Regions from separate parts of the Anaerobacillus sp. QJM3NY_32 genome, predicted to be linked through region 3. Evidence: riboswitches for the same ligand, from Rfam matches in the RefSeq annotation. Region 3 holds a riboswitch; each other region holds the start of a gene.
What was found. Region 3 has a riboswitch for S-adenosylmethionine ahead of AC0VYH_RS13745 (Na+/H+ antiporter NhaC family protein). Riboswitches for the same ligand answer to the same signal wherever they lie in the genome.
Positions count from the first base shown of each region.

Region 1: linked by a shared signal. The riboswitch ahead of AC0VYH_RS07325 (assimilatory sulfite reductase (NADPH) flavoprotein subunit) and the one ahead of AC0VYH_RS13745 (Na+/H+ antiporter NhaC family protein) in region 3 are both predicted to bind S-adenosylmethionine.
Region 2: linked by a shared signal. The riboswitch ahead of AC0VYH_RS06575 (hypothetical protein) and the one ahead of AC0VYH_RS13745 (Na+/H+ antiporter NhaC family protein) in region 3 are both predicted to bind S-adenosylmethionine.

Region 1 covers NZ_CM149684.1:1,350,793-1,360,722, forward strand. The annotation lists gene AC0VYH_RS07300 (type II secretion system F family protein) at 1-843, shown strand, start outside; gene AC0VYH_RS07305 (type II secretion system F family protein) at 847-1,773, shown strand; gene AC0VYH_RS07310 (MBL fold metallo-hydrolase) at 1,953-2,807, shown strand; gene AC0VYH_RS07315 (ABC transporter ATP-binding protein) at 2,854-3,672, shown strand; gene AC0VYH_RS07320 (hypothetical protein) at 3,728-4,105, shown strand; SAM riboswitch class I at 4,265-4,376, shown strand; gene AC0VYH_RS07325 (assimilatory sulfite reductase (NADPH) flavoprotein subunit) at 4,540-6,363, shown strand; gene cysI (assimilatory sulfite reductase (NADPH) hemoprotein subunit) at 6,388-8,097, shown strand; gene AC0VYH_RS07335 (threonine synthase) at 8,183-9,397, shown strand; gene AC0VYH_RS07340 (MEDS domain-containing protein) at 9,461-9,930, opposite strand, start outside.
Region 2 covers NZ_CM149684.1:1,212,842-1,222,771, reverse strand. The annotation lists gene ltrA (group II intron reverse transcriptase/maturase) at 1-344, opposite strand, end outside; partial or broken gene AC0VYH_RS06580 (DNA/RNA non-specific endonuclease) at 1,082-1,651, opposite strand; gene AC0VYH_RS06575 (hypothetical protein) at 1,934-2,257, opposite strand; SAM riboswitch class I at 2,357-2,459, opposite strand; gene mcrC (5-methylcytosine-specific restriction endonuclease system specificity protein McrC) at 2,527-3,591, opposite strand; gene AC0VYH_RS06565 (AAA family ATPase) at 3,597-5,705, opposite strand; gene AC0VYH_RS06560 (phosphorothioated DNA-binding restriction endonuclease) at 5,986-6,864, opposite strand; gene AC0VYH_RS06555 (DUF5655 domain-containing protein) at 7,014-7,925, shown strand; gene AC0VYH_RS06550 (DALR anticodon-binding domain-containing protein) at 7,972-8,295, opposite strand; gene AC0VYH_RS06545 (hypothetical protein) at 8,309-8,959, opposite strand; gene AC0VYH_RS06540 (DNA cytosine methyltransferase) at 8,996-9,930, opposite strand, start outside.
Region 3 covers NZ_CM149684.1:2,613,050-2,622,979, reverse strand. The annotation lists gene AC0VYH_RS13775 (GNAT family N-acetyltransferase) at 80-640, shown strand; gene AC0VYH_RS13770 (SDR family NAD(P)-dependent oxidoreductase) at 729-1,532, opposite strand; gene AC0VYH_RS13765 (M4 family metallopeptidase) at 1,649-3,304, opposite strand; gene AC0VYH_RS13760 (Y-family DNA polymerase) at 3,827-5,083, shown strand; gene AC0VYH_RS13755 (YolD-like family protein) at 5,098-5,427, shown strand; gene AC0VYH_RS13750 (alpha/beta fold hydrolase) at 5,589-6,428, shown strand; SAM riboswitch class I at 6,622-6,725, shown strand; gene AC0VYH_RS13745 (Na+/H+ antiporter NhaC family protein) at 6,796-8,091, shown strand; one part of gene AC0VYH_RS13740 (IS3 family transposase) at 8,257-8,641, shown strand; one part of gene AC0VYH_RS13740 (IS3 family transposase) at 8,641-9,593, shown strand; gene AC0VYH_RS13735 (hypothetical protein) at 9,654-9,930, opposite strand, start outside.

The sequences.
Region 1 (9,930 bases), 1.3 Mb from region 3:
CCACAGGCCGTCGCTGTCACTGAGGTTAAGGAAAAGCAAAAGAATGAAACATTTAGAAAATGGATTGGTTCATTTGCAAAAGCATTTTCTGGCATACAGTTTAGCCAAAAAACAAAGAAATCTCTTGAACAATCGGGAAGTTCATTAAAAGCAGAAGAGTTCTTTGTTATTCGCATTTTAAGTGCGATGGCAGTGGCTGGATTGCTCTATGTCCTTGGTGTACCATGGTTTGTTAGCATTCTATCGCTTTTGATCTGTTTTATTATTCCTGGTATCTATATCACGATTAAAGCAAAGAAGAGAATCAAGCTACTATCCTATCAGCTTGTTGAGGCGCTTGGTACGATGTCCAACTCGATGAGGGCAGGGTTTAGTTTCGTGCAGACGATGCAACTCATTGGGAAGGAAATGCCAGATCCGATTGGTCCAGAATTTGATCGTACTGTTCGTGAAATTGGAATGGGTATACCTATGGAAACCGTGTTTCAAAGCCTGTTAGAACGTTTACCAAATAAAGAGCTTGAAGTTGTTATACAAGCTATTCTCGCACAACGTAAAAGTGGTGGGAACCTGGCGCAGCTTATGGATACGATGGAAGATACTATTCGAGGGAGGATCCGGATTCTCGAAGAACTAAAGACGCTGACGTCACAAGGAAAGTTATCATCCTGGATCATTACTGCTCTCCCTCTTGTGATGGGAATCTACCTCTATTTTGTAAGTCCTGAATACCTTGAACCAATGCTTACCTATCCATTGGGCTGGTTTCTTCTAGTAACAGGGGCGATTTCACTATTCATCGGATGGTTTTTAATTCAAAAGATTGTTCGGATTGAGGTGTAACCAATGATTGCTATTCTGTTTATGCTTTGTACGATGGTTTGTTTCGTATTGTTTATTGCTGCCCTTCTTAAAACCGTTTATCGAAAAGAACTTGCTCTTGAATCTCGCGTTGAGCACTATTTTGGCAAGGAAGAAAAAATTCAACGTAAAACCGAAAAAAGAGAAAGTGGATCTTACCATCCACTACTTCGTAAATATTGGGGAATGGGTATTGAACAGGTGAGTAAAACATTTGCAAGAAAGGATCGAAAGAAGTTAGATATGCTCCTCCATGAGGCTGGATATGGAAACCGTTCGGCAGTTGAATTCCGACTTATTCAACTTCTTCTCAGCATCGGTGGAGGGTTCTTAACTTACTTGCTTATGGTGCCTGTGACGGATGGAAATGCTTCTATGACACTTGTATTAGCACTTGGGGTTGTTTTCTTATTTTATCGATATCCTTTGTTTTACCTAGCGAAGAAAAAAACGCAGCGCGTTAAAATAATCGATATGGAAATGTCCGATTTCTTTGATATGGTAAGTCTACTTCTTGAAGCAGGCGTAGGACTTGAAGGGGCGATCAAAAATGTATGTGCAAGAAAGTCTGGCCCACTTGCGGATGAGTTTAGTCAGGCATTAGATGAGATGAAGCGAGGGAAATCGCGACGAGAAGCATTTTATAATCTGAAAAAACGTGTTCCTTCAGATTATTTTCAAAGTGTGATGATGTCGATTATTCAAGCCGATCATCTTGGAATCGGAATGTCAAAAGTTATTAAAAATATTACGGCACGCATTCGTGAACAGAGACGTGAACGAGCACGCGAGCAAGCGATGAAAGCTCCAGTGAAAATGCTCATACCTATGGTTCTCTTTATTTTTCCACCCCTCTTTATCATTATCCTTGGACCGATGGTAGTGAAAATCGTCGTGGATGGCTTTGGTTAAGAGAAGACGAACACCTCCATTTCTACTGCAATGCGAAAAAATCACCTTTCCTAAACGACGCTTCCATTTGGAGGTGTCTATTTTTGTATGTAGTAGAAAAAATACGAATACAAAACTTCAAAATGATAAAATGGAAATAAGAAATTTCATCGAGGTTTGTATTTTAAGGAGGACAATAAATGCAACAGATTAAACAAATTGGCAATCGCTTTTACTATCAAACACCAGTTTCCGAAACGGACCGACCGATTCTAGGAATGGTGATTGGAGATAGAAAGTCTCTGATGATCGATGCTGGGAATTCAGAGGACCATGCTCGTTATTTTCTAAAAGAACTATCGGAAAAAGGATTCAAGGAACCGGACATGGTCGCGCTCACTCATTGGCATTGGGATCATATCTTTGGACTATCAGCGCTGAAAGATGCTGTCTCCTTATCCTCGCATCAGACGAAAGAGGAAATTAGTAAGCTTATTCCATTAGGATGGTCTGATGATGAGTTGGATGAGCGGGTGAAAGAAGGCACTGAAATTGAATTTTGTGCAAATGCGATCAAGAAGGAATTTGTGGATTCTCGAGACATTACGATTACGCTACCAGATGTAACGTTTGGTGAGAAAATGGAGATTGATCTTGGTGGTGTCACGTGTATTCTTCAGCCTGTTGGGGGCGATCACGCGGCTGATTCGGTTGTGATTTATATGAAGGAAGAGAAAATCCTTTTTCTTGGAGACTGCTTTTATCCTGATATTTTTTCAGAAAAAGTCAACTACACTGTTAACATAACAAATCGACTGCTTGATCAGTTAGAAAGCTTTGAGGCAGAATGGTTCATCTTATCACACGGGGAGGCAATCTCTAAGGAGGATTTTAAGAACGAAGTGAACCTTTTACGTGCTGTTGCTTCTATTACTGAGGAGTGCAATGGTGATGTTACACGTATGCAAAAGTTGTATGAGCATAACGTTGGCAGAGACTCACGCGAAGAGGAGCTTGAAGTGATTCAAGAATTTGCTAACGGGTATACGATGTAAAAAGCGCTAGTTGGAATGACTTTCTTCAAAGAACGGAGTGGGATGTATGGCAATCATTCATGTAGAAAATGCTTATTACACACGTGAGAAACAGATGATTTTATCCGATATTTCTTTTTCCGTAGAGAAAGGCCAGCATCAGGCCATTATCGGATTAAATGGATCAGGTAAAACGACACTACTTCAGTTAATTCACGGCTCGATCTGGCCACTGCTTCGCTATGATCCCGTCGTTGAAGTATTGGGGTATCGTCTTGGAAAAACTGATTTGAGTGAACTTAGAAAATCTATTGGCTGGGTGAGCAACGCTTTCACTGAGCGTATCTCTCCGATGCAGGAAGTGACAGATGTTGTGATTAGCGGGAAGTTTGCCTCAGCTGGACTTTATGAGCAGGTGACGGAACAGGAAGAATCGCAAGCGATGAAGATGATGCAGGAATGGGGTATTGCTCATTTACGCGGTAAACCTTTTCGAATTTGCTCTCAAGGTGAGAAGCAGAAAGTCCTGATAGCGAGAGCTTTGATGTCTTCGCCAAAGCTTCTTATTCTAGATGAACCGTGCAACGGACTTGATCTGTATTCACGCGAACAGTTATTAGCTCAGGTTGAACGCCTTGGAAAAGAGGAAGAGGGTCCAACCATATTGTATATCACTCATCATATTGAGGAGATTTGTCCCGTATTCACTCACGCTATGATTATGGAAAATGGTCGAATTGCAGTGAATGGCAAGAAGAAAGATGTGTTAACAGCTGAACATCTTAGTAAAAGTATGGGCGTCCCTTTAGAAGTGACGTGGAACAGAGAGCGACCTTGGGTTCAGGTGATTTCAAATGAGATGAAGCCAGCTTATCCATCTGCATAAGGACCGTGTATCTCAAAAATGGCCAAATTCGTTCATCGTCAAAAGGAGGTATGTATTGAAGGATTTTGCTTCGCTAACCCATAAAGAAATTGCGATTCGATATACGGTATTGACGCTGTTTCTATCGTCTACCATTTTTATAGTGAGTTACGACCTTCCACTCTGGGCGTATGTCATATGCATGCTTCTATCGATATTTGGTATTGCGGTGAACTTGTTGAAATGGAAACGTGGGAAAAAAGTTAACGTCACATTTAAAGATCATGTCATTCGCTCCTGCGTTTTTTCTTTCATAGCTTTTCTCTTGTTGGTGCTGCCTTTTGACTACTCCAGTTGGTTGATGATTCTTATGATTCTATCTCTTGTCATGGCGAATACGATTGATTTCATGCGCATGCGGAATAGGATACAAGAGGGACAACGGCAGGGATAAAAGACCTGAATCATTTGGATTATTTTTCATGAAGATGGCTGGTGTTATCGCCATTTAGTTAATTGAATGATGATAATTTTCTAATAATATATTGACTTTTATTCGATCTCGAGATAACATTTGAACCAATCATTGTCATATACAATTTGATAGCAACATTTCTTATCAAGAGAGGTGGAGGGACTGGCCCTATGAAGCTTCGGCAACCGATGAGATGATCCTTCATCTCATACTGTGCCAAATCCAGCAGGTTTATCCTGAAAGATAAGAAGACTGGCTTCGTACTTACAAACCTTTCTTCTTATGTTTTGAGAAGAGAGGTTTTTTGTGTTGAATGGGTTAGGGGGAATGCAGACGAATTAATTTGCTATTAATTCCGAGTAAACTACTTTAATTACATTGAATTAAATTTGAGTATTGTGAGGTGGATAGTATTGCAGTTACAGGTTGTGAATAGCCCTTTTGACAAAGAACAAACGGAGCTTTTAAATCGTCTCTTACCAACATTAAATGAGACGCAGAAAATATGGCTGAGCGGATACCTTTCCGTACCAGGTAGCTCTGAAGCTGCGGCAGCTACTGAGACGGTTGCTCAAGGTGTTTCTGCTTCAGAAGCATTCTCTAAACAAGAAGCAAAAACACGTGAGCTTACGATTCTCTATGGCTCACATACTGGCAATTGTCAGTCACTAGCGGAATCTTTCTTTGAGCGATTGGAAAACGAGAAATACAACGTTACCCTTTCATCGCTTGATGATTTTAAGCCAAAGTCGCTTAAAAAAGTAGAAGATTTATTATTGATTACAAGCACCCACGGAGATGGCGATCCTCCTGATAATGCGTTAAGCTTCCATGACTTTGTTCAAAGTAAGAGAGCCCCTGAATTAAATGGTCTCAGATTCTCAGTCTTATCACTTGGTGATAGCTCCTATGAATTTTTCTGCCAAACCGGGAAAGATTTTGACAAGCGCTTTGAAGAATTAGGTGCAACAAGGCTCTATCCTCGTGTAGATTGTGATCTTGATTTCGAAGAGCCGGCAGAAGAGTGGTTCGAAGGCGTGACGGGAGTATTGAAAGAAGATCAGTCTACGAGAGAATCGACTTCTGAAACAAAACCTGATGAGTCGAATCAGACGTATTCCAGAACGAATCCATTCAAAGCCGAAATTCTTGAGAATGTTAATTTGAATGGACGTGGATCGAATAAAGAAACACGGCACATTGAGCTTGATCTTGAAGGATCGAACCTTGATTATGAGCCGGGTGATAGCCTTGGTATTTACCCGGAGAATGATACTGCTCTTGTCCGTCAGCTAATCGATGAACTGAACTGGAAGCGAGAAGAACAGGTTATGGTGAACAAAAAGGGTGACGTTCAGCCACTTGAAGAAGCTTTAACGAAAACATATGAGATTACGAGTCTCACAAAGCCATTGCTCAAGAAGATTGCAGAGCTGACATCAAGTTTTGAGCTTAAGCGCATGGTTGAAGCGGAAGGCGAAGAACTAAGAACATACCTTTACGGTAGAGATTTAATTGATTTGGTGAAGGACTACGGACCGTGGACCGTCTCGGCACAGGAGTTTGTAAACGTTCTGCGCAAAATTCCGGTTCGTCTTTATTCGATCGCAAGCAGTTCAAAGGCAAATCCAGATGAAGTTCATCTCACAATTGGGGCACTAAGGTATGATGCACATGGTCGAGCTCGTACGGGCGTATGCTCTGGCCAATGCGCAGAGCGCTCACAAGCGGGGGATACACTCCCAGTATATGTGCAGCGAAATCAAAACTTTAGACTTCCGGATCATCCTGACACCCCTATCATTATGATAGGCGCAGGTACTGGCGTAGCGCCGTACCGGGCATTCTTACAAGAGCGAGAAGAAAGTGGCGCAAGTGGAGAAACGTGGCTATTCTTTGGTGAACAGCATTTTGTCACAGACTTTCTTTATCAAGTCGAATGGCAGAAGTGGTTGAAAGATGGGGTGCTTTCTCGTATGGACGTGGCGTTTTCTCGTGATTCAGAAGAGAAAGTGTATGTTCAGCACCGCATGCTCGAGCGAAGTAAAGAACTATACGAGTGGCTGCAAGAGGGTGCGCACGTCTACGTATGTGGAGATGAAAAGTATATGGCAAAAGACGTTCACGTGGCACTCGTTAACATCTTAGAGCAACAGGGGAATTTCAGTGAGTCAGAAGCAGAAGCTTATCTTGCAGATCTACGTAACGCGAAACGCTACCAGCGCGATGTGTACTAAGCGCATCAGGGAAGGAGATTGATCATGTCGAAAAAGACGGTAACAGAAGACGGCAAACCGAGTGAAATGGAGAAAATCAAAGACGAAAGTGATTACTTACGCGGATCGCTTGTGAAAAGCTTTGCGGATCCCATCACCGCTTCCATCCCAGACGCAGATACAAAACTATTAAAATTTCATGGGAGCTATATGCAAGATGATCGCGATATTCGTCAGGAGCGAAAACAGCAGAAGCTTGAACCAGCTTATCAGTTTATGGTTCGAGTGCGACTACCTGGTGGAGTAGCTAACCCAGAGCAATGGCTAGTAATGGATGATCTTGCGAATCAATACGGAAATGGGACGTTAAAGCTAACGACGCGCCAAACGTTCCAAATGCATGGGATCTTAAAGTGGAATATGAAAAAAAGCATTCAGGCAATGGACCAGGTTCTGATGGATTCTCTTGCGGCATGCGGTGACGTGAATCGGAATGTGATGTGTAATGCCAATCCCTATCAATCGGATATTCATGCCGAGGTGCATGGATGGGCACGGAAGTTAAGCGATGATCTCTTACCGAGAACGAGAGCGTACCATGAAATCTGGTTAGATGAAGAAAAAGTGCTTGATCGAAAAGAAGAGGAAATTGAGCCGATGTATGGCCCACATTACTTGCCAAGAAAGTTTAAGATTGGGGTCGCTGTCCCTCCATCAAACGATGTGGATATTTTCTCACAAGATCTTGGCTTTATTGCGATTCTTGAAGATGGCAAGCTACAAGGATTTAATGTCGCGGTAGGCGGCGGCATGGGTATGACGCATGGAGACACAAGTACGTATCCTCAGCTATCCCGAATGATTGGATTTTGTACACCCGAAAAGATTGTTGATGTTGCTGAGAAAATCATTACAATTCAGCGGGATTATGGCAATCGGTCAGAGCGGAAGAACGCTCGTTTCAAATATACGATCGATCGAAGAGGACTCGACTGGGTTCGGAACGAATTGAATAATAGACTGGGCTATGAACTAGAAGAAGCTCGTTCTTATCACTTCGATCATAATGGTGATCGCTATGGATGGGTGAAGGGTGACGGCAAATGGCATTTAACGCTCTTTATCCAAAATGGTCGTATTGTGGATTTAGAAGATTATCAGATTATGACAGGGCTTCGTGAAATTGCAAAGGTTCACGAAGGAGATTTCAGACTAACGCCGAACCAGAATCTCATTATAGCGAATGTATCAGAAGAAAAGAAAGCAGAGATTGATGAGCTTGTGGCAACATACGGTCTTACAGATGGGAAACAAAATTCAGCACTGCGCCGTAATTCGATGGCTTGCGTGGCGTTCCCAACATGCGGTCTAGCGATGGCAGAAGCAGAGCGATATTTACCTTCTCTCATTGATAAGATTGAAGAGATCGTGGATGAAGCGGGACTGAGAGAAGAAGAAATCGTGATCCGCATGTCAGGTTGTCCAAATAGCTGCTCACGTCCGACGCTTGGGGAGATTGCCTTTATTGGGAAAGCACCTGGTAAGTACAATATGTACATGGGAGCAGGGTTCGTTGGGGATCGTCTCAGCAAGCTTTATAAAGAAAACATTGGCGAAGAAGAAATCCTTGCGTCATTAAAACCGATTCTATTTAACTATGCGAAAGAAAAAGAGGTAGATGAGCATTTCGGTGATTATGTGATTCGAGCAGGATATGTTGAAGAAGTGCGATCAGGACTTGATTTTCATAGCTAGTTATATCGAAATGAAGCCCGAAGTTCATCAGCGTGTGAACTTTGGGTTTCAACACGTCTTTTACTAAATTGTCGGAGGTGCTTCAATGCCATATAGTATGGTTTGTCATTTATCATGTCCAAAGTGCAACGAGACATATGATTCAGATACGATTCAACAGCTTTGTGTTTGTGGTTCACCACTTCTTGTCGAATATGATCTTGATGAGGTGAAAAAGTGTCTTACAAAGGAAATGATTGCCGGACGAGAACAGTCGCTCTGGCGCTATCATGAATTACTTCCGGTTAAAGAAGAAAAGAATAAAGTTAGTTTTGAAGAAGGGATGACCCCTTTCCTGCCACTACCATCCCTTGGTCAGAAAATGAATCTCTCAAACTTATACATAAAAGACGAGGGAATGGTGCCGACGGGTTCATTTAAAGCTCGGGGAGCGGCAGTCGGCATTTCGAAGGCAAAGGAGCTTGGCGTTCAGAACCTTGCGATGCCGACAAATGGAAATGCTGGAGCTGCCTGGTCACTTTATGCAGCAAAGGCTGGGTTGGACGCTCATATCGTTATGCCTGTTGACGCACCTGAGATTACGAGAAAAGAAGTGAGTATTTCTGGTGCTCATCTTTATCTAGTCAACGGGTTAATAAGTGACGCTGGTAAAATAGTTGGTGATCTCGTGAAAGAGCAAGGATTTTATGATGCATCTACCCTAAAAGAGCCCTATCGCATTGAAGGTAAAAAAACGATGGGGTATGAAATAGCGGAACAGCTGAATTGGGAGCTTCCTGATGTAATTCTTTATCCAACAGGCGGTGGCGTTGGTCTTATTGGGATCTATAAAGCGTTTCTTGAGCTTCAGAAGCTTGGTTGGATTAAGGATCAAAAGCTTCCAAGATTAGTTGCTGTGCAATCGGAGGGGTGTGCCCCTATTGTGAAGGCATTCGAAGAAGGAAAAACTGAGTCTGAGTTCTGGGAAAATTCAACGACGCATGCGTTTGGTATCAATGTACCTAAAGCGATCGGAGACTTTCTTGTATTGGATGCGATCTATCAAACAGACGGGTGTGCCGTTGCTGTTTCTGAAGAAGATATTCGAATCTCTCAGCGAGAAGTTGCTGCGTTAGAAGGGCAATTTATTTGTCCCGAAGGAGCGAGTACATTCGCTGCTGCGGAAAGATTAAGGGAACGAAATTGGATCAAAGAAAATGAACAGGTTATTTGTTTAAATACGGGCCTTGGTATTAAATATCCAGATGCTTTTGAAGTAAATGTGAAAACAATGGAGACGAATGAAAGAATCAACGTCTAATATCTTAGCCATACCAAAGGTAATGCACCACTCTGAGATTTTCTTAGAGGGGTGCATTTCTATTTAAGCTAAATATTGTTTTGAAGTGAAAAATTCTTCTTCCATTAACACGTAAGGGTGAGTTTCCATCAAAATGTTAATGAGGTAATCAGGCATTCTTTCTCCATCGTATGCACAAATAAGAGGGAAGGAAAGATCGTTAACTGCTTCGTCTACAATTTTTTCGAAGTCTTCTATAAGGTGAAGAGGGTCTTCCATCGAGGCCCATTCCACATGTGCCCATGAGCGGAAGGAGAGATTAGATTCCACATAAGGTTGAACGGTCTTTTTGAAATATTCATGAATAGCAGGAGGATGATAACTGCCGCTAGAAAAGTAAAAGTCGAAGCTGTTCACTCTGTGGACAAACTTCATTTCGTTAGCCGTTAACCTTGAGGTTAATTCTTTCTCAATCATCGGATACAGGCGATCATTTTCGATTAAGATGACGTAATCTCCGTTCGCGACTCCTTTTTCAGTATAACTAACGACTT
Region 2 (9,930 bases), 1.4 Mb from region 3:
CTTATAGTTGGGATACCTAACGGTCTTAATTTCCCATTTGGTTTTGGTATTTGAACCCTTCTAACAGAGTTAGATTTGTAGTCTTTTAGAGTTGCTCTAATTTCATCAATAAATGTTTCTTCATCAACAATCTTGTAGTCGGCTATGGTCATTCCGTCAGTTCCCATAGTTTTACTTCCCGAGTTTGCCTTTATATTTCTGTATGCAAGTAATATGTTCTTTTCGGATGTTATGATTTCGTATAATCTGAGACCCTTGGTTGCTTTCTTTTTACTTCTATCATATAACCAGTCAAACGTATCTTGCATATCATAATATTCATTGTGTCGTAATGACGCACTCATCGATGGTTTGTTGTTCTCCTCTCCTAGGAAAGTCCCATCATCTTACCTGACCTTATGAGTTTCACTTAAATAGTTTATTAATCGAATTTTAAGACTTGGGGCTATCCCTCCACTACTTATTATCATAGTTTCCTAGGTACTGTGCCCCTACTTTCACAAAGGTAAATTCATTTCGGTGTTATTATCACCTTATAGAAACCAGCCCGATTAGTAGTCGTTTGATTAAATGTCCTTTGCTTACAACGTTCCGATTGACTTAGCTGTACATATATCCGTAGGTGCTTACTATGAGCCTGTTAATTTATATCCTCATTGTTAGATATGCCGAATTTCTTAATTTGGATTCATACTTTTCGGTAATTAACTCTGTTAAGTACAGACAGAACATTTCTGTTCAGTAGCATTCTAGACCCTTACATTCGCAAGTTCGTCAGTTCTAAATGAACATTCTCACCATAGATATTTTATAGCACTCCGACTTATCTTACACTCAACCACCTCTGATTGCATTTCGTGGGTAGGGTATTAACCTTTATTCCTTACGGTGTAATCTCAGCCGACTTTACCACGCTTTAGACCCTACATAACTACTAATTATATAACGCCTAGTGGAGTATCAAGTAACTCGTTTCGGCCAACGTGACGGCTTTCATTCCAAGTTGCAGTCAATCAGTTGGATTAAAATGGTTTAATCCTCTCATTTCGTGCTAGGCACTTATAGAGAAACGTTTCGCACCCATATAAGCTTGATCACCATGTCGGTTGAGTGTACTCTCTTGTGGGGTAATGTTATAAGCATTCGATACCCCTCCGAGAGAATCAGCAATAATATGTCCTTCATCTAACACGTCACTTTCGACGCCCGGAACTTTTGCCTCATCAGAATAGTACCGTCCAGACGATAACACAGGTTCGTTACGATCATCTTGTAGAATGATTTCGTCAGCAACAACGCGTACGAGTTGTCCGTATTCATTCGTAAATGCCCAATATTCACGGTCACCGTACCCAATATCAACAACGACGTTAGGTTCTCGATGTCCAGACAAATCACCACCATCCACTTCAATAAGTTCGTATCCTGCGAACTGTTCATCATCTGTTGGGTCTGGTGTTTCCTCTTCTACTGGTTCATCAACAACCGCAGTGTTCGTTTCATCTTTTTCACTATTTTCATTTGTTTCAACTGTACTTACTTCTTGTGTATTTGTTTCTGCATTTTTATTGGATGCCTCTTCTAAGTTGGTACAACCAACTATAAAAATGATCGTTAAAAATAAGATGAAATAGTTCATTTTCGTTTTCATAATAGAACGCTCCTATAATAGGGAAATTTCGTAATGTTAAAAAAATCAAAAGAAAGAGTAAAAATGGATCCATTATTTCTTCTATCACTTTTATTATCCATTACATTGATAGTTTAATTTTACCACATTAAATAACTTCAAAAGCATTCAGAAAAAATACACGATTCATTTCAAAAATAGTTTTACAGCTTATTCTTAAAAGCATCCAAGTCTAATCCCTAAACATCCACGATTTCGAATCATCAAAATGAACTAGCAAAATCCTCTTCTATCAACATTGTCTCACATCACACTCTCAATATAATCCCCATTTCCTCTCACAATTTGAAGCCCCTGCTTCTCTAATTCCAGCCACAAATATCGATCCAGCGCATAAGGGGATTGCTGTTGTAGCGAAAGCAATGCATCCTCCGTAAGCAACAGTTCATAGGAGCGGTTTTCCTCTTTAACAGTGACCTCATAGTCAATCAACTTCATCACGATCACTTCATACGCCTCCTCCCACTCCTTCAGTTGACGTTCAATGACTTCTGCCACGTGTAATAAAAAACTTTCCCCGTCATAACTTTTCGCCATGACGCTTCGTGCAAATCGATTTACGTTCACAAACTCATCCCCCTTATTGTTATAAATAAGGTATTCAACAAATGAACAAAAAAGGCCCTTCATCGCAAATGAATGCAACAAAGAGCCTCCGCTATCCGCGCGTTATCATTCAAAGCCATGCTTTGCAGGTTGGAGCACCTTACCGCCTGGCAGGTTGCTGTGAAGTCAAAGAGCCCGTACTCTCGTTCACTCGTGATAACTTTATTTAATTGGTAATAGTTTACTTAATAATCGATGGAGTGTCAATTTTTTCTAAAAGAATTTGAAATCTATGCATTATTATCAATCACCCCTACTAATGATAACAGTCTAGTCGATATCTCATTCCATTCAGCATTAAGGTTTACAGTTTTTATATAGATGCTTTTTCCTGTTATTGAATAACCTGCATTTATTTCACGATTAATCGTTGGATACAGTAACATTCCTTTAATATCCCCTAAAAAGTCACTGCTGCTTACATAGGCGAATATTTGATATAAATGCCCCGTACGAACTTTTTCTTTATCTGTCCAATTACTAGTCGTCAATGTTTCACCATAATACTTCGTGTCTATAATAAGCTGGGAATTTGTTAGTTTATTTTCTACAACGATATCCGTTCGCATTTCTGGTAGAAGGGATAACTCTTCATCACCAACGGATTGATCTAAATTCCAGTGTATTTTAGGAGAGTGAATACAATAGATGCGGCTATCCAAATGACGACGGTAGAAATTTAAAACGAATTTTTCATAAAGCTTTGCCATTTGCCTATCTCTAATAAAAGATAGAAATTTCGTATCACTACCCTCTTCCCTAGAAATGAGTCCCTGATAAATTAGTTCACTAACACTCATCAACATTCTATAGTGGTAGTTGTTTCTATTAAATCGTAATGAACTAAATGTTTCATTAGACATTTGAACATCATGAATGTCTGAGAAATACAACCGAAGCTTTCGTAACTTCTTATTGAGTGTCTTATCTAGCATAGGGGCATTTAATAATAAATTGAAGGTTGCTTTTACGATTTGATTCAGTTTAATGTCTACTGAGAAGTTATCATATTGGCAAACCATCCTGCCGTTACGAAACGTTTGTTTTTTTATAGAATCAGCCACTTCTACTTTTCCTTTAAGCGTTGATACTTCTCTACGCTCCTGAATATAGCTTCTACTTAATCCTCTTTTTATTAAACTATTTGTTCCATTAATATAGATTCTAGCTAATAAATCATAGATATTATCAAACTTCTCACTACCAAATACATTTTCGTCTGATTGGTCGAGTACGTTCCACGCATAGCAAAGCATATGGTAGATGTTTTTAACGGGGATACTGCTATTACTCATAACAGTTACCTTAACAACTCTTCAACATAATTTTTAGCTTTATCTTCTTCATCGAACCAGTATTCGTTAATAAGTGGTTCAATCTCATACCTGATCACTTCATCATACCAATTTTCCGAATCGCTATAATGAGTAAAGTAACTATGCCCTATTCTAAAGCCTTTACCCAAATTAACATCATTTGCTATAACAGAGTTTATACTACCAATCTTATGTTGTATTTTATTTACTAATTCTTCACTAGCTCCTTGTTCCAAAAGATGATCTTTGAATTTTGCTGATTCAAAAGCCGGCTCCAATTCAACGAAGCAGAACCTTCTTCTTAATGCATAATCAATAATAGCAAGACTTCTATCTGCGGTATTCATCATCCCAATAATATATAGATTTTTAGGTACAGAGAACAGATTGTCAGAATAGGTAAGTGTTATTTTGTCTCCCCGCTTATCATTTTCAATAAGCATAAGTAACTCTCCGAATATTTTACTTAAATTACCACGATTAATTTCATCAATGATTAAATAGAAATTTTCATCGGGGTTTCTTGATGCTTCAAGACAAAACTTATAGAATGGACCTTCTTTCAGTTCAAAACCAGATTCTTTAGGTCGATACCCCATGATGAAATCCTCATACGAATAGCTCTGATGAAATTGCAGCATCATCACCCTTGATTCATCTCGCTCTTCCATCAAAGAGTAAGCAAGTCTTTTAGCAGCAAATGTCTTCCCTACTCCTGGTGCCCCCTGTAGAATAAGATTCTTCTTCCTAGTTAATAAAGATTTAATCGTTTCATATTGGCTTTCATCTATAAAAACTTTCCTTAAAAAATCTTCCTTCGTATATTTCTCTTTTTCTTTTGTTTGATTTGGTAATTCCTCTTGAACCTCTTCCTCTTCTTCATCTTCATCTTCATCTTCCGCTAGTAAACTTCCATCCCAGGCTTTGTAAGATAGCTCAGGAAATGAATAAAATGGGAAATTCTCGTCAGAAAATTTTTCCTTTATATTATCGATAAGATCCATGTATTCCCTACCAGAGTATAACTTTTTAGATACGCGGGGCAGAATATTAAACTGTTTATCAGCCAGAAATTTTCTCGTATATTGATCTAAGGGCAGATACTCCCAGGGCTTTAACCAATACAAACCAATCGTAATTTTCCACGACCCCCCATATTGTCTACGAACCTTGTCGTATATTTCGATAAAAACGTTTTGACTTTCTTCTCCTGAATCATTCTCTGTTATTTCAATAGCAATTCGGAACAGTTCCCATAGATTATCGAAATCGTCATCATTTCTATTTTCTTTATTGCCGAAGAACCATGCATTCATGTTATTTAACACCGGGACACCATTAAATGAATGAGGTACTTCTTCGTTTACGTCTAAGAAATCCGCTATTTCTTTCATAATCAATCGCCTGTTGTGATCTGTGATTCCTTTATTAAAAAGACCAAATACCGTAAACGGACAAACATCAGTTAGAAGTTCCTTACCTCCTTTAGCATTTTTCTCTGTCAGAGGATTATTCTTGTTGATTCTTTCAAATATATTATGTATACCACTTAGTAATTCATTACGATTATGTTGAAACTTTAGCAAAGCTTTTGCAACAGCTTCATAAAAGGGGATCCATTCAAATTCTTGATGTGACTTGCCCCCATATTTACTATTCCAATAAGGGTCTTGAATAAACTGTTCAATGTGTTGATTTTCATTATTAAAAGTAAAATCAATTAAGTTTTTGTACATCCACCCCTTTCCTTCTTCTACTTTCCAAATCGTACTTCTACTAGTGAAGAAATACCATTCTTTTATCGGCGTTATAGGCTGCCAATCTACATCTACTTTTTTTCCATCATTGTAGTTATGTGTAACGGTTCCAATTGCTTTTATCCCCATAACGGACACAGTATTCCCATGATTATCAAAAGGGAGATTGTGCTTTCTCGTATAGGCAGATTTAATCGCAATTTTGTCTCCTATCTTTATTGACTTCACTTGTTCTATATACCTATCATCGTAACCATTTATCCAAATGCCTTCATTAATAAATCGCTCTGTTTGATCGCCACTAACCACCGCACCGACAAACCATGCTTGTTCCATTTGTTCGATCACCCCTGACTTTTAATTTTTGAATTACTATTCGATCTCATCTTTCACAAGTCTTCATAAAAGTTCTCCACGTATTCTTAGTACTAAACTAGCACTATAGGAAGATGTTAACAACAGTAATGAAATCTACGATGGGTTGGTCCGTCACATTAACCACATATCATTAATGAGAAGCCTTCATTGCCGTAACTGAAAACGCCTACCTTTAATGATAAATTCATTAGGATAGACGTTTTATTTAGTGAAGACGACTTCTCTATTGCTTACGTTGCTAACCAATAACATACCGCTCCGGCCCTTTAAACACTTCTCTCACATGCCAATTCAAAAAACGATCTTCCGGCAAGTAATCCGGATGAATCGGACGACGAATATCCCTTCCATGAAATTGCAGGAGCCACTCCTGAAAACCGCTCGTCCCATGTGCCTGTTCAGCTACGAGAAACGTATTTTCCTCCGACAACGTAAAGACTCCTCGATCAAACAATTTATGATGCATAGAACAAAGAGCAATCCCATTGTTCTCTACATCAGGGCCACCAGCCTGATGCCACTTAATATGCGCTGCTTCCACGCCAACAAGCTTGTCTCCAAGTCGAACATTGAATCCACAAACCGCACAGCTATATTCATAGGCTTTAAGAATTCTTTCTCGGAAGTAAGGATCTCTTGAACGCTTGCCTTTATACTCTAGATCCAGTCCAACATGCGCTAGAATATCCTCATGCAACGTTTCTGGAAAGTGATTCCGAAGTAGTATATCTGCTATCTCACATAAAAGCTGATGGTTATCTTTTAACAAATGGTAAACTTCATCAGTAAATCCGCCACTTACTTGATGATCTAATAATAATCGATTATTTGGATTTCGGGTGTCGAGCTCCAAAGTTGTTCGTAACTCCCATATCCCATCATGCTTTAACCTTACAAACGGTTCTTCAGGATGATAAGACTTTCGCTTAGGTCCAAACTCGATTAACAGACTCGTTAATTTTTCTTTCACTTCTTTATATGGAATGAACTGTGACTGATCACTTTGCAATCTGGCAAGTGTATAGAGCAAGAGAAGAGGTTTGTGTGGGGCACGCTGATTGCCTTTTTTCCAGATGCTTAATGTATTTATCGTTTCTTTTAGAGTATGTTCGTTCATTGGAAAACTCCTAGTTATGTAAGATAATTATGGATGAATCTACCATTACTAAAATTATATCATCTTTCATTGATAAGTTAAGATAAACAAATGATTATGGGAAGTTCTGGATGGCTTGGAATGCTATAATAACGGTGGAGGTGAAAGCGTTGGGAGACATTAAATTATTTAAGTTGGGCACTGAATCCGTTACTGAACTAGAAGGTCAGTCGGTTTCAGTGGAAAAATCATTACAAGAAATTATGGAGCAACATCTAGAAACGTTCTTAGGTGTACGTTTTCTTGCCTCTGAGTATACAACTGGGAAAAAGCATGCTGGAAGAATTGACACACTAGGTATCGATGAAAACAATGCGCCCGTTATTATTGAATACAAACGATCAATTAATGAGAACGTCATTAATCAGGGATTATTTTATTTAGACTGGCTGCTTGATCACAAAGCGGAGTTTGAATTAATGGTTATGCGGAGGTATGGGAGTACCTTAGCTGACGCAATTGATTGGAGTAGTCCACGTCTTCTCTGTATTGCAGGTGGCTTCACGAAATACGACGAACATGCCGTTCAACAAATCAATCGAAATATAGAGCTTTATCAATACAAGCACTATCATGACGGCTTTATCTTGTTAGACCTTGTTAATGCAACAACAGCTCAAACGACTGAGCTATCAACCTCATCAAACGGTACCAAGCAAATCGCATACAAAACCGTCAGTGATTATCTCGGACAATCGACAACTGAGCTACAAGATCGGTTTGAAGCGATTAAGTCCTATATGATGGCTTTAGGCGATGACGTTCAGATGAAGACATTGAAATATTACATAGCATTTAAGCGAATCAAAAACTTCGTATGTCTGGAAGTACATCCTCAGAACGGCAAGATCGTGCTCTTTCTGAAAATTGATCCAGATACAATTACATTAGAAGACCAGTTTAGTAGAGATGTGCGCAACATAGGTCACTACGGCACCGGTGACCTGGAACTAACCATTTATACCGATGAAGATTTTGAGAAAGCGAAACGATTCATTCATATGAGCTATGATGTTAGCTAAACAAAACGAGCACTCCACTGAAGAGTGCTCGTTTTGTTTACTCTGCTTAATCCTCCACATCAATCAAATAAACCCGTTCATCAAATCCACCACGCACTTCCCTTTTCTCCCTACGTACTTCTTCTAGTTCATCAAAAGAAGAATGATGAACTTCAACTAATGAATAAATCAGCTCCAGCATATCAGCGAGCTCTTCTACTGCATGACTATCTTCCATTGCTTCAAGATACTCCTGGAGTTCTTCTTTTAGCTTCAGTTGAAGCTCTTCTTTGTACTCATTTTCATCCAGAATTCTAGTGTTGAACTTGTTTCCGTTTGTACGAATGATTTCTGGGATGCGATCTCTTACTAGTTTGTTGTAGGTAGGCATATAGTTCCTCCAATCAATTAGTCACTTGTGATTTATAATACTCACATTCAGACTGCAGGGGGCAAACTTTGCAATCAGGGTTGTATTTACAAACCTCTCTAGTTAAATCAATCATTCCGTAGTTATAAAGACGATGATCGCTATCCGGAGTCATCCTTTCTGCCAGTTCTTTAAACCATTGTTTCCTTCTAGTTTCAGGAGTAGTTTTAAATCCAAAAAGTCTCCCATATAACCTCACTACATTACTATCAATGATGGTGTCAGGATTATTTAAATGTAAAGAACGATAGGCTGCTGCAATATAATCTCCAACTCCAGGCAAGTTTAATAATTCTTGTTTTTCTTCAGGAATAAAACCGAGATTAGTAAGTTCGATCGCTAAGTTTTTCAGAACTTTTTCTCTCCATCTTAATCCTAAATTTTCAAATACATTGCTTAAATGATCAGATAAATAGCTGTAAGGGGATTCATAATTTTCGATAAATTCAAGGTAGGCCGGTATAACTTGATGAGCATTTGTACGTTGAAGCATAATCTCAGCTACTAAGGCATGCCAGAGATTGTCAGTATCACGCCAGGGGAATTTCGAAAAGTGAATTTCACCCCATCGAGTAATTTCAAGCTGTATTGTATTCACCTTTTTACTAGTTATCTCAAATTTCATCTTTTATCGCACCTTAATCAATAAACCGTATGAAGATTAAACTCTTTCATACGGTTTATTTGTTAGAACTTCAACTTTATTTTCATGTATAGCTTCCAAAATGGCTTCACCTATTGCTTTTGCCATCATAGGTGGAACAGCGTTGCCGATTTGACGATACTGAGCATTCCTTCCACCACTAAAGGTGAAATCTTTTGGAAATGATTGCAGTAGAGAAGCTTCATATGGCGTATACGTCCTTGGTTGTTCGGGATGTATAAATTTCAATCCATCTTTCTCCATATGCGCAAGAATGGTATAGGAGGGCTTATTCCAGCTATGCTTCACATATGTGTCTTTATGTTTATCACGCGAATAGGGATAAAGATCACTTAGTAACCTACTGTAGTCTTCTTTTCTTTTTTCGTTAATAAATTTTGCTGAATTACTACCTGGCTTAGTTAGAATGAAAATAATAATGTCTCTAAAATTATGCATCCTGGACGTATGGTTGGTACCTGAAGAAAGTGGTGGATAGTTCCTTTCAACTTCCTCAAGTTTCATATTATAAGTCACAAAAAATTCTTTCAGCAATTGAAAATGGTTTTCTTGTACCTTACTGAGCCTGCGACATTCTTTTTTAAACCAGGGTGAAAATTCTGCATATACTGGATCATCATCGATACTTTTTTCAATTGCTTTTCTAAAAAGGTCAATAGACTTTTTATAGTTTGCAAGAATAACATCCATATTTTTCAGAGAAGGCATTCCATGTGGATTAATTTTCGGTAATCGAACAGGTAAACCTCCTATAGCATCTTTTACTGTTAAATGAGGTTGACTGCCTTCACCGTGCGTTTTTTTAGGTACCGGATTTGGGATGTCCACTTTATTTGCAATAATGATAATTCTTCGTCGATATTGGGGCACTCCATAATCAGCTGAGTTTAACACTTGATAATTTGCCGTTAAATCGATGTTAGCAGTTGGCG
Region 3 (9,930 bases):
GTTAATCGCTTGTTCCAGCTTATTTGTAAATTTCCTTCTTTTTTGAGGGAATGTCTTTACTTACGTCGGAGGGATAGAAATGAATCCAATCTTAATGGAAATTGAAACAGTACTTGAAACAGAACGATTAATGTTAAGAATGCCTGAATACGGGGATGGTAAAATAGTTAATCAAGCCATTCAATCTTCTATAAGTGAACTGAGGCCCTGGCTTGGCTTTGCTAGAGAAACGCCGACTCCTGAGGATACAGAGATTAATACACGAGAGGCGCATATTAAATTCCTAAAGCGTGAAAGTTTAAGGTTCCTGGTGTTTTTGAAAGAAACAAATGAGTTTGTTGGATCCACTGGGTTTCATAACATTGAATGGGATGTTCCAAAGCTTGAAATTGGGTATTGGGTGGCTACTAAGCAAAGTGGTCATGGCTATATGACTGAGGCCGTTCAGAAACTTACTGAATATGCGCATCAGGACTTGAAGTGCAGAAGGGTCGAGATTAGATGCGATCGAGAAAACGAGCGAAGTCGTGCGATTCCAGAACGATTGGACTATGATTTCGAAGGAACTCTCAAAAACGAAGATATGTCGATCGACGGAACACAGATAACAGATACTTGTATCTACGCGAGTATTACTTAATGGCTTTGTGAATGCTCCAATCAAAAATGACTCATGCTTTCTTCAAGCATGAGTCATTTTTGATTTGTAGGTAATTTCTCCAAAGCACCTAGCGCATAACGCTTCCACCTGAAATTTTGAGCGATTCGCCAATAATGTTTTCTGACGCATTTGAGAGAAGGTAAATGATGCTATTGGCGACTTCTTCAGGCTGCGTAATTCTTCCAGATGGCATTGCTGCTTCTACAGCCTTTAATTCTTCCTCAAAGCTTTTATTCTGTCTCTCCCCTTTAGAAGCAATACTGTTTCGGCCCATTTCTGTATCAACGAAGCCGGGACATACTGCGTTAACTCTAATTCCATCACGGATAGCCTCGTGGGCAAACGACTGCGTGAAGCCAGTTATAGCAAACTTTGAAGCGCTATAGGCCGTGTTACCAAAAGTTCCTCTAAGACCTGAGAGAGAAGAGAGGTTTACAATCGCCCCTTTCTTCTTATCCTCACGCATTCGCTTATACACAAGTTGAGTCAGTAAAACAGTCGAGGTATAATTTAGCTCCATTACTTTGCGAAGATCTTCTTCTTCTAATTGATCAAGCGTATCGCCGCCGCCAATTCCTGCTGAGTTAACTAACCCTGTGATGCTTCCGTTATATTTAATAGCACTTTCGATAAGAGTAGAACGATCTTTCTCATTGTTTAAATCAGCAGGAAGAACAGCAACCGTTGCTTCCGTTACTAACTCTTCGCACTCCTGCTTCAGCTGAGTTAATTTATCTTTATTTCTTCCGGTTATCGTAATCGTAGCACCGGCTTTTACGGCGGCCTTTGCGGTTTCATATCCAATACCACCCGTGGCTCCGGTAATGAGAACATGTTCATGCTTAAGCGTATCCTCTTTGAAAATTCCCATTTGTCCTTCCTCCTTCCTCCTTTTAAGGTCTAGCACCCTTTTACCCGTTTGAATACTTATAAAACCCTGACATAACGAAAAGACAGGTAGCCATTGGCTGCCTGCCTAACTTCTTTCTATTGAACTCCAACTGCATTAAAAGCCTGTTTTACAGATTGAACTTCTGAGCTTCCGCTTCCATAAAGATCAGTGGCAGCTTGTACTGCTGCTGATCTCATCTGACTAAAGTTTGAAGAAGCGGTTAAGTATTGCGTAAGGGTGCGGTAGTAAATAGCGCCGAGTTTGTCTTTTCCAATTCCTGATACGGTTACCCCATAGAATGTACCGCCTTCACTCAGCAGATAAGCTGCTTTGTTCATGATGCCGCTGTTGATATGAACGCCGCCATTATCTTGAGAACCAGTATAGCGGACAGAGTAATGATCAGGGTCTCCGAATTGGGATGGGTCTGACATTGAACGAAGAGCATCCCCGGATGTACCTGGTGTATAAATATCTTCTCCGATTAACCAGTCAGGGTTATTGCTGTCGTAGTATTCTACAAGCGTTCCGAATACATCAGACATGGATTCATTCAGTGCTCCTGATTCATTTTGATAAATTAAGTCAGCTGTTGTATCAGTGACAGCGTGTGTCAATTCATGAGCAACAACATCTTCACCACCTGAAAGGGATACAAAAGTTGAGCCATCTCCATCACCATAGACCATTTGGCTTCCGTTCCAGAACGCATTATTGTAGTTGCGTCCGTAATGTACGGTGGACTTTAGTGGTGAACCGTTTCCGTCATAACTATCTCGGTTGAAGACATCTTTATAATAATCATACGTCGCTCCTGCATAGTAGTGAGCGTCGACTGCAGCCGCGTCATAGCTTGCGTTAAAGGAGTTATCCGAATCTGCCCATAAAGAGCCTGGCAGTTTTGTGCGATTTGCCGCATCATATGTTAAGATTCCGCCACCTCGCGTAGTGTCTTTCAAGTAATAAGTTGAAGAGGAAAGTAGCGTATTGAACGTTTTTTGATCACCAAGTACACCAGTTCCACTTGCCGTCTTAATTGTTCCGGTAACATTATCACCACCACCTGGCTTGCCGACTCCTTCTTTTTTTGCTTCGTGTAGAGCATTGAAGCTTGTTAGAACTTCACCACTTGTTGCATCAATTATGTATTGCCAGTTACCCGGTTCAGGCGAGAGGAAGTTCAAGGTCACATGGTAAGCATACGTTGCAGACTCTCCTTCAGTATAGACGACAAGGTTGGATTCGGGTTTTTGTTCATAGGCTGGTGAAAAACCGAGATCTTCTTCTGCTTTTTTAACGGCGTCCTGTTTCTTGAATTTTGTTGCTTTTTTAAGCTCTTTCTTCGACCCAAGGTCTGGAATAACTGTACCTGATACGGCTGTTAAAATACCACTTTCATCAACATGAGCCGTTTGAGTTGAACCATAAACAGGTGTTCCTTCATGAAGTTGTTGTAATCGAAAAACCGTAAAACCAAGATCGTCCTTTTCTTTTGATAGGATTTTAAAGGAATCCTTAGCGGAAGATCCACTAAACTTGTACAGGTTTTTCTGTTCGTTCAAGTAATCAAATAGTACTTGATTGGCATTTTGAGAGCTTGCTTTTGTTAGTTTTCCTGAAACAAAAGTAGGTGTTCCTGTTTCTTTATTCATATTCGTATCTGCTGCTGCAAATGTTGAGGATGGTGCGAGCATGGTACTAACGAGCCCCACTGATAAACCGATTGAAAGTAAATTTTTTTTCTTTCCCATTCTATATCCCCCTCGTGATTAAGATGAGCTAACATTACCATAAAAGATTTAGTATTCAAACTATTTAAACTATTTTGATAGTTAAGACCTATCCTTTTGGATAGAGTTATAGGGAGATATACCTGTTATTTTAAAAAAAGGTATTGGTTCTTTAGACTCAGGAGGTGGTGTGCTAATAAATAATGGCGTTAATGACCATATGAAACGGCATATCCTGGTTCTTTTTCTGTGCGTTTAGAGATTGATGCGCGAGTATTTCTACTTCCCTATCTGTTAATGGAACAAGTGTAGGATCTCCAATACGTATGTGCTCTGATGACTAACTTTGGAGTGAATATCGTTAAGTTCATTGTTACTCTTCTTCCGGTACTTTTCGTTACTTTAGAAAAAAGGGTGATGCTAAGTGAATCGTTTTATGATTGGAAGAAAGTACTTATTGTAAAGAGAACGTATATTCGGTTAAAATACGGGTATATATAAAGGGAACAAACGTTCTTTTGATTAGGAGAAGGGGGGATACAAATGGATTATTCTAAATTTCCAAAGAAAACAATCCTATGTATTGATATGAAAAGTTTTTATGCAAGTTGTTCAGCAGTAGAGATGGGGCTTGATCCACTTACATGCTATCTCGCGGTTGTTGGTGATACCGAGCGACAGGGAAGTGTTGTGCTAGCAGCGTCTCCGGCACTAAAGAAGGAATTTGGAATACGAACAGGGAGCAGACTATTTGAAATTCCAAATAATAAAAACATTCATATCGTTAATGCGAGAATGTCTTCATATTTAAAACAATCAATGGAAATAACGAGGCTTTTTCATCGTTATGTACCATCAGAATGTATCCATACGTATAGCGTTGATGAATCGTTTTTGCAGGTTGATGGGACAGAACGACTTTGGGGGAACAAATTTGAAGTAGCTCACAAGATCAGAAATGAAATAAGAGAGACATTCGGATTACCATGTGCCATAGGGATTGGCCCAAATCTTTTAATGGCAAAGCTTTGTCTCGATCTGGAAGCGAAAGAAAAAGGGATTGCAGAATGGACTTATGAAGATATTCCTAAAAAACTCTGGCCGCTTTCCCCGCTAAGTCAAATGTGGGGTATCGGATCGCGTGTCGAGCGAACGTTAAATCGAATGGGGATTATGAATGTAAAGCAGCTTGCGCATTACCCGCTACATCTACTAGAAGAAAAATTCGGTATTATGGGAAATCAGCTCTATCATCATGCGTGGGGCATCGATCTTTCTGAAATGGGTGCGCCGATTATGCAGGGACAGATTAGCTATGGGAAAAGCCAAATTTTGTTGCGAGATTACCATGACGAAAAAGACATTCAACACGTCATTCTTGAGATGAGTGAAGAAGTTGCAAGACGTGCGAGAAAAGCCCGGAAGGCAGGGCGTACGATTAGCCTTGGGATTGGTTATAGTAAAGAAGAAGGCGGGGGTGGCTTTCACCGTTCAAGGAGTATCCACAGCCCGACTGCTATTACGCTCGAAATATACAATGTATGTCTTCAGTTATTTGAGGAGTTCTTTGGAAGAAAAACGGTTCGTAAGATTTCCATTACCCTTTCAAATATTTGCAATGATGAAGAAGTGCAGTTGGACTTATTTAACGCGTCACGCCCAAAGCAGCGGGATCTCGGATATGTGATGGATTCGATCCGTGAGAAATATGGCTCAGATGCGCTGCTTCGTGCCGTTTCATACACAAAGGCCGGTACGGCACTGCATAGAAGTAAACTTGTGGGTGGTCATAAAGCATAGAAGGGGGAAGAAGCGTGATTCGTGATCGCGGAAATATAAAATGGACGTCAATGATGTTACCTGAGCATGTGAAAGAGCTAAGAGATTGGAAAACCGAAGAGAAAAAAAGTGAAAAGCCGGTACTTGATGAACAAAGAATGGCGGAAATGAATGAAACAATATGTGAAGCAATGGCCAATCACAACTCGCTTTGTTTTCAACACTTTAGTGGGGGAGAAACGAAAACTCTCTTTGGATATGTGGACTATGTAGATCCACTTACGAAAGAACTGCGTATTATTGACCATAATGAAAAAAGGACAACGATAAAGCTGCTGGACCTTGTGCACGTAGAGTTAGAATGAAAAAAATGGAGTATCCTCTCGGATGTAAAAAAAGTTTTTCATTTCAGGATTGGGGTAAAATAATTATAAAGTCAAACCTGAATAAGTGAGACCATCCTGTCTGGTTAGAAACGAAGGGTGAATCAGATCAGATGAATTCAAAATCCGGAGTGAGATGAAAGATGCTATTAGCTCAAAATCTTAAACAAAATACGGAAAAGATCAAAGGAATTGATATTCACTATGAATACTATAGAAATGACACAGCCGTCGATCGGCCAGTATTAACGCTTCTTCACGGTTTTCTATCGTCGAGCTTCAGCTTCAGAAGATTGATACCATTATTAACAAAGGCATATACTGTTGTTGCCATTGATCTTCCTCCGTTCGGAAAAAGTGAAAAGTCTAATCGTTTTGTCCACTCTTATCATAATTATGCGGAAGTGGTGGTTGAACTTTTAGAAAGGCTTTCAATTGATCATACTGTTATGATCGGCCATTCTATGGGTGGGCAAGTAGCAATGAGAGCCTCGGCTATGAAAGATGATCTCGTTAGTAAGAATATTTTACTGTGCAGTTCAGGATATCTTGAAAAGGCTAAACAGAGTCTAGTGTATACATCGTACTTACCTTTTTTCTCGGTATACTTGAAAAGGTGGCTTTATCGAAAAGGTGTTAGAGGAAATTTGCTTAATTGTGTTTATGATCCTTCCCTTATCGATGAAGAAATGATGGATGGATATATCCAACCTTTCTTCAATGAGGGTATCTTTCGGTCATTAGTTAGGATGATTCGAGATCGCGAAGGAGATTTGTCAGAAGTTGAACTAAATCAAATTCATACACCTAGCCTACTAATATGGGGAGAAAATGACAGAGTTGTGCCGTTGAAAATTGGGAAGCGTCTCAGTAAGGATCTCCCAAATGCTAAACTGATCATCTATGAAAAAACCGGTCACCTTCTACCAGAAGAAAAACCGGAATCGATTATGAAGGATATTGAGTGGTTTTTAGGAAAATAAAGATTGATCTATTGCAAAAATTGGTAGTCATACAAAGCTTGAACCAGACTAGTTAATCAGGTAAACTCCTTAAAGGATGAGGAGTTTATTTTGATGCAGTTAATCAAAGTTGACTCATCAGAATAATGCGTGATAAAGTAAAGCTCGTTATGAAAAAGTAAAATGAAGCATGCGCTCATTAATAATTGTATATTTCTTATTAAGAGAAGTGGAGGGACCTGGCCCAAAGAAGCTTCAGCAACCTCTGATCATCAGAAAGGTGCTGCTTCCAGCAAGAGAAATCTTGAGAGATAAGTGCAAAAGCCTTCTTCTCTTGAAGTGGGCTTTTTTTATTGAGACAGAATAAAAGATGAAGGAGACATGAATAATGGAGAAAGAAATAAAGGGGAACGGCCTGGCTTTACTTCCCCTTGGAATATTTATTGTGCTTTTTATTGGTACAGCTATCATAACAAAGGACTTTTATAGTATGCCTGTTATTCTCGCTTCTCTAATTGCGGCGGGCGTAGCTCTTTCGATGAATCGAAAAGAAAGCTTTATGAAAAAAGTGGAAGTGTTTTGTCGTGGAGCAGGTAATACGAATATCATATTAATGATTTTGGTCTTTTTACTGGCTGGGGCGTTTGCCGGAACAGCTGAAAAAATTGGAGCAGTAGATTCGATTGTTAATTTAGGTATATCAATTCTACCGGCTAATCTTTTAATCGTAGGTTTGTTTGTCATTGGCTGTTTTATTTCTATTTCGATGGGTACATCGATGGGAACGATTGTAGCACTTGCTCCCATTGGAATTGGAATTGCAGAGCAAACCGGAGTTGCCCCGGCACTGGCTTTATCAGCGGTCATAGGTGGGGCAATGTTTGGTGACAATCTTTCTATGATTTCAGATACTACGATTGCGGCAGTACGCACACAAAATACGCAAATGAAAGATAAATTCAAAGTAAACTTTTTTATAGTCTTGCCAGCTGCTATTGTAACAGCCATTATTTATGGTGCTTTAACGATGGGAGAGCAAGCAACGGTTGGAGGAGAACACGCATTTGATTTCGTTACAATTATCCCTTATTTAGGTGTACTGATCGCAGCGATCGCTGGTGTTAATGTTCTTATTGTACTTGTAAGTGGTACCTTATTTGCTGGGATTGTAGGTTTATATAACGGAACATTTGGAATGAGTGAACTGATCTCCACGGTTACAGAGGGCATAAAAGGGATGGAAGACCTTGCCATGATTGCTCTCGTCATCGGAGGGATGATTGAAGTCATTAAGCATAACGGAGGAATACAATACGTATTGGACAAAATCCTGAGCAAAGTAACTTCTCGTAGAGGAGCAGAGTTTGGTATCGCCGGTCTCGCAAGCGTGCTTGATTTATCAACAGCTAACAACACCATTTCGATCATAATGGGGGGGCCACTTGCGAAAAACATTTCCGAAGAATATGGGGTAGACCCACGAAAGTCTGCTAGTATTCTTGATATTTTCTCAGGTAGTATACAGGGCATGCTCCCATATGGGGCACAGGTGCTTGCAGTAGCAGGTCTTGCGTCGATTTCGCCACTCGCTCTACTACCGTATTCAATTTATCCAATCCTCATTGCTATTGCAGGAATTATTGCGATTTTCATCAACTATCCTTCTATTTCGAAAAAGGGCTAAAGTGATAGTAAACAGAATCTTGAATTAAAATTTGATATGAGCATTTAAAAAACAGGTAGCTCAATTTAATATGTACCCTATAGAGTAGACACTTAAAAAAAGTCTGCCCTATAGGGTACTTTTATGTATAATGAGGACAAATTCTACGATGGGAAATGATTATTAATGAGTAAGAAAGTATTCTCAGAGGAAGATGTCAAAACACTTGCCTCTAATAAATTTGTGAAATCAGTTAGTGAAAAAGGAATCACATACAGTGATGAATTTAAGCGAATATTCATTACGGAGTATGAAAAAGGAAAACTACCGAGTCAGATTTTTAAAGAAAATGGATTTGATGTCGATACTCTCGGACACGAAAGAGTACATTCTGCCGCGAGAAGGTGGAGACAGGGTTATAAAAACAAAGGGATTAATGGACTTACTGACACTCGTAAAGAAAGCTCCGGAAGATCCAAAGATAAGGAACTGTCTTTAGAGGAAAAATACAAACGTTTAGAAGCTCAAAATAACCTATTAAAAGCAGAGAATGATCTCCTAAAAAAGCTCGAAATGATGGAAAAGGGGATGGGAAAAAAGAGATAAAATTAGCTGCTTCTCTCAAGTTTGAATTAATCCGCCATATCATCCATGAGTATCAACTTAAAAATATGGTCCGATACTTATGTTCCGTAGTGGGTGTCTCACGATCTGGTTATTATCGTTATTTCACTGAAGGTGCTCGAAAGCGTCGAACAGAAAACGAGGCGCGAGACCAAGTTTTAAAAGACTGGATCCTAAAAGCCTATGCCTTTAAAAAGCGAAAAAAAGGGGCACGTCAAATCAAGATGACGCTAGCTAACCAGTATCAAATAACCTATAACTTAAAACGCATACGCAGAATCATGAAAAAATACGGAATCGTATGTCCGATCAGAAGAGCGAATCCCTATCGTCGTATGGCGAAAGCAACGAAAGAGCACAGCGTTGTACCAAACAAACTTGAGCGAAACTTCAAACAAGGCATCCCAGGGAAAGTACTTCTAACTGACATTACCTATTTGTTTTATGGAAATAAGAAGAAAGCGTATCTATCTACCATAAAGGACGGCTCTACGAATGAGATCCTAGCTTATCATGTGTCTGACCGAATTACGCTCGATCTAGCGACAGATACGTTAGTAAAACTTAAAAACAACCGTAAAGCAAAACTAGATGCGAATGCCTTTATTCATTCTGATCAAGGCTTTCACTATACTCACCCTACCTACCAAAAACAGCTAAAGAAATACGGTTTAGATCAGTCTATGTCTAGAAGAGGAAACTGTTGGGATAATGCCCCACAGGAATCTTTCTTTGGTCACTTTAAAGACGAAGCCTCAATAAAACCTTGTCAAACACTAATCGAATTAAAACGTGAAGTTAAGAGTTATATGATGTATTACAACCTGGATAGATGTCAGTGGAACTTAAAAAAGATGACCCCTGTTCAATACAGGAATCATCTTCTTAATGTTGCCTAGTCTTTTTTAAACTGTCCTTTACACAGGGTACATATTAATTTGAGCTACCTGCTTTTTTTATTATCCTTCGATTTGTTTTTGAAGATGCACAATTCGTTGAGGAAGAATGTACAAGTATTCAATAAGTGAATCTAGTAAGTCGATAATTAAGTTGGCCGTTTCTTCGCTTGTAGCTTTCTCAAGACAAAGGAGGTTATTTAAATTACTACCTTTGCCTAGTAGGTGTCCTAGTTTTACAATTGGTTCTTCTAAATCAATCTGTTTAGCAAGTGTTTCTAGCTGTTTAGAAAGTGGCTGTCCTAGCTCATTTTCAGATAGAAAACTACCTGTAATGCTC